Regions from separate parts of the Burkholderia sp. APQ4-4ca genome, predicted to be linked through region 3. Evidence: riboswitches for the same ligand, from Rfam matches in the RefSeq annotation. Region 3 holds a riboswitch; each other region holds the start of a gene.

Region 1 (3,269 bases), on a different contig from region 3:
GTTCTTCAAGTGCGAGAACCTGCAGCGCATGGGCGCCTTCAAGTTCCGCGGCGCGTTCAACGCGCTGTCGCGCTTCAACGCGCAACAGCGACGCCACGGCGTCGTCGCGTTCTCGTCGGGCAACCATGCGCAGGCAATCGCGCTGTCGGCACGCATCCTCGGCATTCCCGCGACGATCGTGATGCCGCAGGACGCGCCGGCCGCGAAGATGGCCGCGACGCGCGGCTACGGCGGCAACGTCGTGACCTACGACCGCTACACCGAGGATCGCGAGCAGATCGGGCACGATCTCGCGGAGAAGCACGGACTCACGCTGGTGCCGCCCTACGACCACCCGGACGTGATCGCCGGCCAGGGCACCGCGGCCAAGGAACTGTTCGACGAAGTCGGCCCGCTCGACGCGGTGTTCACGCCGCTCGGCGGCGGCGGGCTGCTGTCGGGCACCGCGCTCGCCACGCGTGCGCTGTCGCCGCATGCGAAGCTGTACGGCGTCGAGCCCGAAGCCGGCAACGATGCGCAGCAATCGTTCCGGTCCGGCACGATCGTACATATCGACACGCCGCGCACGATCGCCGACGGCGCGCAGACGCAGCACCTCGGCAACCTGACGTTCCCGATCCTGCGCCGCGACGTCGACGACATCCTCACCGCGACGGACGCGGAACTCGTCGACTGCATGCGCTTCTTCGCCACGCGCATGAAAATCGTCGTCGAGCCGACCGGCTGCCTGTCGTTCGCCGCCGTGCGCCGGATGAAGGATGCGCTGCAGGGCAAGCGCGTCGGCGTGGTGATCAGCGGCGGCAACGTCGATCTCGAGAACTTCTGCGCGCTGGTGTCGGCGCCGGCCTGAGCGACGCGGCGCGCATCGATAACGGCACGCGCCCGCCGTTGGCCCTAAGAGCGACGGAACGACGGCGGCTAGTTCCGGCGCGGCGGCATGCGTGTGAATCCGGCCGTTTCCTCGGACATGAAACGCTGCCCGCCCACCTCGAACGAAAGGATTTGGAAAGCCGCCGCCGGGCAATGACGTTTTTTCGCATCCGCGCGCGGCCGGACGATTGACGTGCCCGAGCGCACGCCATTACCCTTGCGCGCTGATGGTTCCCGGAGACGGGATCAAAAGGGAACGCAGCAGGGGCAACGCCCCGAATCTGCGGCTGCCCCCGCAACTGTGAGCGGCGAATCCGTGCCACCGCATGCCACTGGGAAACCGGGAAGGCCTGCACGGATGACGACCCGCGAGCCAGGAGACCTGCCATCGACCCGAGGTCCACGCAGCCGCACCGGGCGGGGTGTCCCGATGCGCCTGGCACCGCCCCCGGCGGTCGCCCGTTGCATGGACGACCCGACCTCAGGATCCATCAGATGTCCATCGTTCCCGAATCCGCTTCCCGACCGGAAGCGTCGCACCGACGCGCCGTCGGCACCCCCAACCTGCCCGCTCTCCGCCCGCGATCGCCGTACACGTCACACACTTTGTTCCGCCGCCTCATGAACGTTCGTCACCTGCTCGCCACGTCCGCCGCCACCGCGCTGCTTTCCCCGCTCGCCCATGCCGCCGGCGACACGACGCTCGCGCAGCCCGCCGGGCCTGCGGAAGGCGCCGACCTGCCGACGATCAGCGTGACCGACACGCGGCACCTGCCCGAATCGTTCGACCGCCGTTACGCGTCGACGCAGGTGCTCACGCGCGAGGATCTCGACCGGCTGTCACCCGCCGACCCGAGCATCACGCAGGCGCTCGCGACGCTGCCGGGCGTGACCGTCACGCAGAACGGCGGGCCGGGCTCGTCCGCGTCGGTCAGCATCCGCGGTTCGTCGGCGAGCCAGGTCGCCGTGTTCATCGACGGCATCCGGATCGGCTCGCCGACCACCGGCATCGCGCCGTGGGCGGACCTGCCGACCGAAGCGTTCGAGCGCGTCGAGGTGATCTCCGGCCCGGCCGCCGCGTCGTTCGGCAACAACGCGATGGGCGGCGTCGTGCAACTCTTCACGCGCCGCGCCGCCAGCCAGCCGAACCGGACCACCGTGTCGTTCGGCGGCGGCTCGAACAAGACGTTCGACACGCAGTTCCGCACGTCGGGCACGGTGCCGTCGACCGGGCCGCTGGCCGCGCTCGGCGGGCTCACTTATTCGCTCGGGCTGCACGACTACAACACGACCGGCATCGATGCGACGCGGCCGTTCTTCTACGGCCACGAAGACGGCCGCAATCCGTATCACGCGCAGGATCTGGACGCGCGGCTCGGCTACGCGCGCGACAACTGGTCGATCTCGACGTTCGCGCTGTACCACCGCTCCGATCTGTCCTACGACAACAGCGGCTACGTCAATCGCGAACTCGATCACCAGCTGACGACCGGCGTCGCGTTCCATCTCGACATCACGCCCGATACGCAGTTCGACCAGTCGTTCGGCTATGCGAACGACCGCCAGTTCATCTACGCCGACAACCCCGCCCTCGCGACCGACCAGATCAATTCGCAGCGGATCAGCACGTCGACATCGCTGACCCATCAGGAGCACGGGTTTCACCTGTTCGGCCTGCCGCTGTCGGGCGAATCGAAGCTCGCGTACGACTTCACGCGCGAGCAGGCATTCCTGCCGGTCGACATTCCCGGCGGCGTGCCGACGCGCAACGATTCCGCGTTCTCGCTGCATCAGTCGGCGACGCTCGGCCGCGTGACGATGTTCGTCGCCGGCCGACACGAGATCATCGCCGGGCAAGCGGTGAACACCGGCAATGCCGCGCTGTCGTGGGCGATCACGCCGGTCTATACGGCGCGCATGTCGTACGGCAATGCGTTCCGCCTGCCGACCTTCAACGACCTGTACTACCCGGGCTACGGCAATCCGAACCTCAGCCCGGAACGCAGCACGTCGGTCGAGGCCGCGCTCGATGCGAACACGGCGTACGGCACGTTCACCGCGGCGATCTACGACACGCGCGTCAACAACCTGATCGCATACAACCCGGCGACGTTCTCGCCGATGAACATCGGCCGTTCGCACATTCGCGGCATCGACCTGTCGTACAAGGGAACGATCGGCCGCTCGACGCCGGTCAGCGTCGCGGTCGGCATCCTGAATCCGCAGGACGAAACGAACCAGACGTGGCTCAGCCGCCGGCCGCGCCAGACGGTCAGCCTGAACGTCGATCACACGTGGGACGAACTGAAGCTGCACGCGCTGAGCACGGGCGCGTCGCTGCTGTACGGCGGCTCGACGTTCGACGATCCGGCCAACCGGCAGTATCTGGCGTCGTACCT
Region 2 (3,269 bases), on a different contig from region 3:
CGGCGGCGGCCATCGCGCTGCCGCCGCGCCGGCCGAGCAGCGTGACGTACGGCACGCCGCGGCTGTCGGCGTCGAGCGCCGCCTTCGATTCGGCCGCGCCGATGAAGCCGACCGGGAAACCGAGGATCAGCGCGGGGCGCGGCGCGCCGGCATCGATCATGTCGAGCAGGTGGAACAGCGCGGTCGGCGCGTTGCCGATCACGACGACGCTGCCCGCGAGATGCGGACGCCACAGTTCGAGCGCGGCGGCCGAACGCGTGTTGCCGACGCGTTGCGCGAGGTCGGGCACCTCCGGCTCGCCGAGCGTGCAGATCACGCGGTTGGCCGCGGGCAGCCGCGCGCGCGTGATGCCTTCGGCGACCATTCTCGCGTCGCACAGGATCGGCGCGCCGGCCGCGAGCGCCGCGCGGCCGGCCGTGCCGGCGCCGACGGAAAAACGCAGGTCGTACACGACGTCGACCATCCCGCTCGCGTGGATCACGCGTACCGCGAGTTTCTCGAGATCGGGCGGCACCTGCGACAGGTCGGCCTCGGCGCGGATCGTCGCGAACGACTGGCGGTAGATTTCCTGCCCGTCGCGAATGTAGTCAAGCATCGGTGGTGTCCTGGCTGCGCCGCGCGTCCATGAGTCGGACCGCGGCCTGGTCAATCGTCAGACGGCGCGCGAGCGGGGCGCCGAGGCCCGCGGCCGCGTCGCGCCGATAAAGGTCGTAGTGTTGGGGCGCCACCGCGACGAGCGTATGCGTGGCAGCGTGCGGCAGCGCGCAGTGGCGTTCGCAACCGGTCAGATGCACGTCGAGCGGATGGCCGATGCGCGCGGCAAGCACGCGCGCGTCGTGTTTCGTGTCGGCGCGCGCTTTCGCGCAGCCCGCGCTGCCGGTGCAGGCAACGAGGGTCGCCAGCGGGTCGGACGCCGCGCACACGAGGCCGAGCGACGCGAGGGCTTCGCGCGTCGCCGCCGCACGCTCGTTCGGCACGCCGTGCATGAACACCCCTTGCCACGGCGTCATCGACAGCGTGCCGTCGCCGTCGGCTTCGGCCAGCGCGGCGAGCCGCTCCAGTTGCGCCGCGTCGAGCCGCCCGAGCGCGAATTGCGCGCCGACGCTGCAGCGCGCCGCGTCGCGCGACGGGTATGCGCCGAAACGCGACGCGGGGTCGGCACGCGTGCGTCGCCAGCCGGCGAGCGTCGGATCGGCCGCGAGCGGGAAGGGCAGGTAGCGTTGCGCGCGCTCGAGCAGGGCGGGTTCGCCGCACGTCGACAGCAGCGCGCGCATCCGCGCGACGTCGGCCGGCGCGAGATCGAGGAACGCGAGCAACAGCGCGCGAACCAGTGCGACGCCTTGATCGATCGACACGTCGACCGACGCGGGCCGGTCGTGGTGCGCCACCGGCGGACAGCCGGCCAGCCCCGCCGCGAGACGTACCGCGCCGTCGCCGCGACGCCACGCGGCGAGCCAGATGTCGTGCGGATGATCGAGCGCCGCGACCGCTTCGCCGCCGTCGAGCTGGATCGAGAATTTCGGCGACAGTTCGCCGCGGCGCGGCTCGCTCGCGAGCATGTCGAGCAGCGGCACGGCGAGCGCACGGCTATCGACGAGCGCGGCCGGGTCGTGCCCGGCGAGCGGGCTGAGCAACACGTTGCGGACGTCGTCGCTCGCCGCGAGCGCGGCCGCATCGACGGCGGTATTGTCGGCGCTCGTACGCGGGCCGAGCCCCGCATCGAGCAGCGCGCGCGCGAGCGCATCGGCCGCGCCGTCGCGAATGCCGCGCAACTGGAGATTCGCGCGATTGGTCGCATCGATCTCGCCGGAGCCGTACCGGCGCGCGGCGGCGGCGATCGCGCGCGCCTGGCGCGCGTCGAGCCGGCCGCCCGGCAACTTGATCCGGCACAGCCCGCCGTCGGCGGCCGCGACCACGCGCACGAGCCCCGGGCAAGCCGACGGGCGCACGACGGGCGACGCAGGAATCGAATCGGGGGCGGAACTCAACGGGATACCGGAACAGTGTGGCGCCGCGGCCAACGCATCGGTACACCCCGCCCGACGCCGACTGGCACGCACGCACTTTCTGGCCGGCAGGTCTCCTGGCTGACAGGTCGGCGCCTCCTCCCGGCCTTCCCGGTGAAACCAGTGGCATGAGGGGGAGATCGGCTCGCTGTCTACAGTTGCGGGGGCAGCCACAGCGGCGCGCGGTGCGCCCTGTGTTCCCTCTTCGGCCCCGAAGGGCACCGGCGAACGAACGGCCGTAGGATACCCGATTTTCGCGGCGATCCTGCATCGGCGGTGTGCGCTGCAACGGTGTCGCAGCATGGCTGTGACGACCGGCGTGCGGTTGCGCGGATGGTACGATTGGCGGCTCGACATTCGATCGGCGCGACGCCGGTATCCGCGATGATGAAACTCGGCAGGACGGAGCTGTTCGGCATCGGAATCGCACTGGCCTTGCTGGGCCTCCCCGCATGGATGATGCTCGCGGGCATGCTGATTCCGTTTGCGCCGTCCGCCGAATGGCCGAAGAATGTCGGGCTCGCCGGCCTCGCGGCGCCGATCGCGGCAGGTGGAACCTACCTGTTCAGGAAAGGCGGCGTGCGACCGCTCGCATGGCTACTGCTCGGCTGGCTGCTGGTCGCGGCGATCGCCGGACTGTATCTGGCGATGGTGATGTGGATCGGCGGCACGCCGCGCGGCTGACCAGGAGCGTGGCGGCATCGTCCGTGGCGCCAATGCCGCGGCACGGAAACGGATCGATGCGCGGCAGCTCGGCGGCTGCGCATCGCTACACACGGTATGAAATCGAACGATGGGGAAGGGTGCATGACGGCGTGGCTGACGGTAGTGGGCATCGGCGACGACGGTTACGCGGGGCTCGGGCGCCACGCGCGGCGCGCGTTGCTCGACGCGACGCATGTGGTTGGCGCGAAACGGCATCTCGACATGCTGCCCGCGCGGCTGCGCGCCGCGCGCGAAGCATGGCCGTCGCCGTTCGACCTGTCGGGGCTGCTCGCGCGCCGCGGCGCGCCCGTGTGCGTGCTCGCGAGCGGCGACCCGATGCTGTTCGGCGTTGGCGCGACGCTCGCCCGCGAGCTTTCCCCGGACGAATGGCGCGTCCTGCCGGCGCCGTCGTCGCTGTCGCTCGCGGCCGCACGCCTGGGCTGGGCGCTGCAGGACGTCGGTGCGGTCTCGCTCGTTGGGCGTCCGCTCGCGACGCTGGCCCGCCACCTGCTGCCGGGCCGGCGCCTGTTCGTGTTGAGCGCCGACGGCCGCACGCCG
Region 3 (3,269 bases):
GGACGTGAAGCAGCGCTTCCAGTTCGGCGGCATCGGCGCGCTGTTCGGTTACGACATCGACGTGCTCGTCACGCCCGATCCGCTGAACAAGCCGGGGCTGCGCTTCGATCCCGTGTTCGACTACGAACAGGTGCTGGTGGTCGCGGATTCGCACCGGTTCGCGAATGCCGACTACGTGACGCCCGAGCAACTGACCGACGAGATCCTGATCACGTACCCGGTCGAAACCGATCGGCTCGACATCTACAACCAGTTCCTGACGCCAGCCGGCATCGTGCCGAGGCGGCACAAGTCGATCGAGACGACCGACATCATGCTGCAGATGGTGGCGAGCGGGCGCGGGGTGGCCGCGCTGCCGCGATGGCTCGCCGACGAGTACGCGGACCGGATGCCCGTCGTGCCGGTCAAGCTCGGCAAGCAGGGCATCGCGAAGCAGATCTTCCTCGGCATCCGCGAAGCGGACGCAGCGATCGACTATCTGGCCGCGTTCGTCGCGCTGGCGCGCGAATCGACGTGGAGCGCGCCGCGCATGCTGCGCTAGGCGCGCCCGGTTGCCCCGCGCGTCAGGCGGCGCGCATGCCGGCGCGTTCGGCGCGCTCGACCCATGCGCCGAACAGCAGGCCGATCGTCGTCCACATGATCACCTGCATGCCGATGGCCGCGACGCGAAACTTCCACAGCAAGGCCGCCGGGAAATCGGCCGGCAGCTCGCTGACCGACGGCAGCCCGATCTGCACGGCCGCGATGATCGCGACGAACACGAGCCCGGCGACGATCGACGCGTTCCACTGGCCGAGCTTCGCCAGCAGATGGCGGCGCACACCGACCGAGAACACCATCGTCGCAACCGAAATCGCGATCATCAGGAAGAACAGACCCGTGCGATAGCCGATCGTGTCGGGGTCGCCGACCGACGGCGGATTGGCCGGGTACTTGAGGTTCGGCACGATCACGAGCGCGACGAACGCCGCCAGCGCGAGCCACGCGGCCAGCGGCCGTGCCGGCAGGCGGCTGCCGCGCCCGTACGCATACGCGAAGACCAGCGAGAACAGCCCGCCGAATGCCGCGCCGTAGGTCACGACGCCCGTCAGCAGCCCGAGGCCGGCCTGCGTGTGGCGGCTGACCAGCTCGGGTTCCGGCGCCTCGCCTTGCGCGGCGGCGTTTTTTTCTTCGAGGGAGATCGCCTGATCGACTTGCGGTTCGCCGACGATCCTGGCGAAACCGAACGTGAGGAGGCCTGCGGCGATGCCTGCGAGCATCCCGCGCATGAGCAGCTTTCCGACCATCGTAGGCTCCGCGTCAGTGGCAGGGAAAGCCGAGCAGATGGCGGCCGTCGTGGACGAATTCGTGTACGACCATGCCCGGCACGAGCGACGTCGCGCCCTGTTCCGCCCCGACGAAATACAGGGCGAGCAGCAGGATCAGGCCGACGAACACGGCCCAGGGCAACAGCTCGCGGACGGGGATGGGTGCCGGCACGACCGCCGGCTTCAGCACTGCTTCGCTCATGGATGCACCTCAGGGGAATCGCGCCCCGACAAATGATGGATGGGTACGAAGGCAGGTCTGGCTTCCGGGATCGTCGATTCCCCGGTTACAGTGGCGCGACCGCGCCGGAATTGCACCGGCTTCCACGCTTCGTATCGGGCGAATTGTACGCGCGAACGTTCGCGTATTGAAGCGATGACACACGGGTCGGCGCGCCCCGCTCCGGATCATCCGACACCGACATGACCATGCCTGCCTCGCTCTGCCTGATCGCACACGCATCGACCCGCGCGATGCGCACCGGCACGTTTCCCGACGATGACCCGCTCGACGCGCACGGCCTCGCCGAAGCCGCCGCGCTGCGCGGCCGGTGGACGGGCGTTGCCGGCTCGCGCGTGCTGTGCAGCCCGGCACGCTGCGCAACGCAGACCGCCGAGGCGCTCGGGCTGCACGCCGACATCGACGCCGCGCTGCGCGACATCGACTACGGCAACTGGCGCGGCAAACGGCTGCACGATCTCGCGCGCGACGTGCCCGACGAACTGGCCGTGTGGATCGGCACGCCGTCCGCGTCGCCGCATCGCGGCGAATCGTTCGACGCCGCCGCGCATCGGGTCGGCACATGGTTGGACGGATTGCCGCGTGATCGCGACGTCGTCGCGATCACGCATGCGCCGATCGTCCGCGCGGCCATCGCGCATGTGCGGCGGATGAGCCTCGAAGCGGCCGCGCGTCTCGACGTCGCGCCGCTGTCGCGCACGACGTTCGTCGCGTCGCCGGGCGGCTGGACGTTGGCCGCGACGGCCGACGACGTGCGCAATACCCGCGCGTAAACCGCTGTCGTGTTCACTATGTGAGCCGACGATGCGAGCCCCGCGCTTCGCAGGCAGCCGCTCGCCTTACATCCCTGTAAGACACGCCGTTCGTCGTCCCGACTGTCATCAAACTGACTGCTAGCCGCAGCTAGGATCGGACGCGGTTCCCTCACGAGATGCCGTCATGAATCAACCTGCTTCATCCGCCCCGAACAATCCGGGCTCCGTCGCACGCACCCGGCAGATCGGCTATGCCGCGTTCGTGCTGGTGCTCGTGCTCGGCGCTGTCTATATCGCCACGCACCTGGTCGACGATCTGGCGCCGGTCCGCGAAGGGACGCTGTTCCCGTACCTGCTGCTCGGCGCCGCGCTGCTGATCGCGCTCGGCTTCGAATTCGTCAACGGCTTCCACGACACCGCGAATGCGGTCGCGACCGTGATCTATACGCACTCGCTGACGCCGAACGTCGCGGTGATCTGGTCGGGCATGTGGAACTTCCTCGGCGTGATGGTCTCGAGCGGTGCCGTCGCGTTCGGCATCCTGCAGTTGCTGCCGGTCGAGCTGATCCTGCAGGTCGGCAGCGGCTCGGGCTTCGCGATGGTGTTCGCGCTGCTGATCGCCGCGATCGTCTGGAACCTCGCGACCTGGTATTTCGGGTTGCCGTCGTCGAGCTCGCATACGCTGATCGGGTCGATCATCGGCGTCGGGCTGATGAACCAGCTGATGCACGGGCCATCCGGCACGAGCGGCGTCGACTGGGGTCAGGCGCTCGGCGTCGGCAAGTCGCTGCTGTTCTCGCCGATCGTCGGCTTCCTGTGTGCGTCGCTGCTGCTGCTCGTGCTGAAGGCCGTCGTGCGAATTCCCGAGCTGTACAAGGAACCGCCGAAGGACCAGCCGCCGCCGTTCTGGATTCGCTGCCTGCTGATCCTCACCTGCACCGGCGTGTCGTTCGCACACGGGTCGAA

What was found. Region 3 has a riboswitch for cobalamin ahead of AC3IFE_RS04065 (CbtB domain-containing protein). Riboswitches for the same ligand answer to the same signal wherever they lie in the genome.
Region 1: it holds a riboswitch for cobalamin, as region 3 does, so the genes downstream of both, AC3IFE_RS07540 (TonB-dependent receptor domain-containing protein) here and AC3IFE_RS04065 (CbtB domain-containing protein) in region 3, are expected to answer to the same signal.
Region 2: it holds a riboswitch for cobalamin, as region 3 does, so the genes downstream of both, cobG (precorrin-3B synthase) here and AC3IFE_RS04065 (CbtB domain-containing protein) in region 3, are expected to answer to the same signal.

The regions. Positions count from the first base shown of each region.
Region 1 is NZ_JBYQCG010000072.1:331,142-334,410, reverse strand. It holds gene AC3IFE_RS07545 (threo-3-hydroxy-L-aspartate ammonia-lyase) at 1-850, shown strand, start outside; cobalamin riboswitch at 1,082-1,274, shown strand; gene AC3IFE_RS07540 (TonB-dependent receptor domain-containing protein) at 1,492-3,269, shown strand, end outside.
Region 2 is NZ_JBYQCG010000059.1:207,825-211,093, forward strand. It holds gene AC3IFE_RS02745 (precorrin-8X methylmutase) at 1-595, opposite strand, end outside; gene cobG (precorrin-3B synthase) at 588-1,949, opposite strand; cobalamin riboswitch at 2,057-2,247, opposite strand; gene AC3IFE_RS02755 (hypothetical protein) at 2,349-2,690, shown strand; gene cbiE (precorrin-6y C5,15-methyltransferase (decarboxylating) subunit CbiE) at 2,814-3,269, shown strand, end outside.
Region 3 is NZ_JBYQCG010000063.1:5,061-8,329, reverse strand. It holds gene AC3IFE_RS04075 (LysR family transcriptional regulator) at 1-541, shown strand, start outside; gene AC3IFE_RS04070 (CbtA family protein) at 564-1,286, opposite strand; gene AC3IFE_RS04065 (CbtB domain-containing protein) at 1,300-1,509, opposite strand; cobalamin riboswitch at 1,543-1,681, opposite strand; gene AC3IFE_RS04060 (histidine phosphatase family protein) at 1,731-2,321, shown strand; gene AC3IFE_RS04055 (inorganic phosphate transporter) at 2,488-3,269, shown strand, end outside.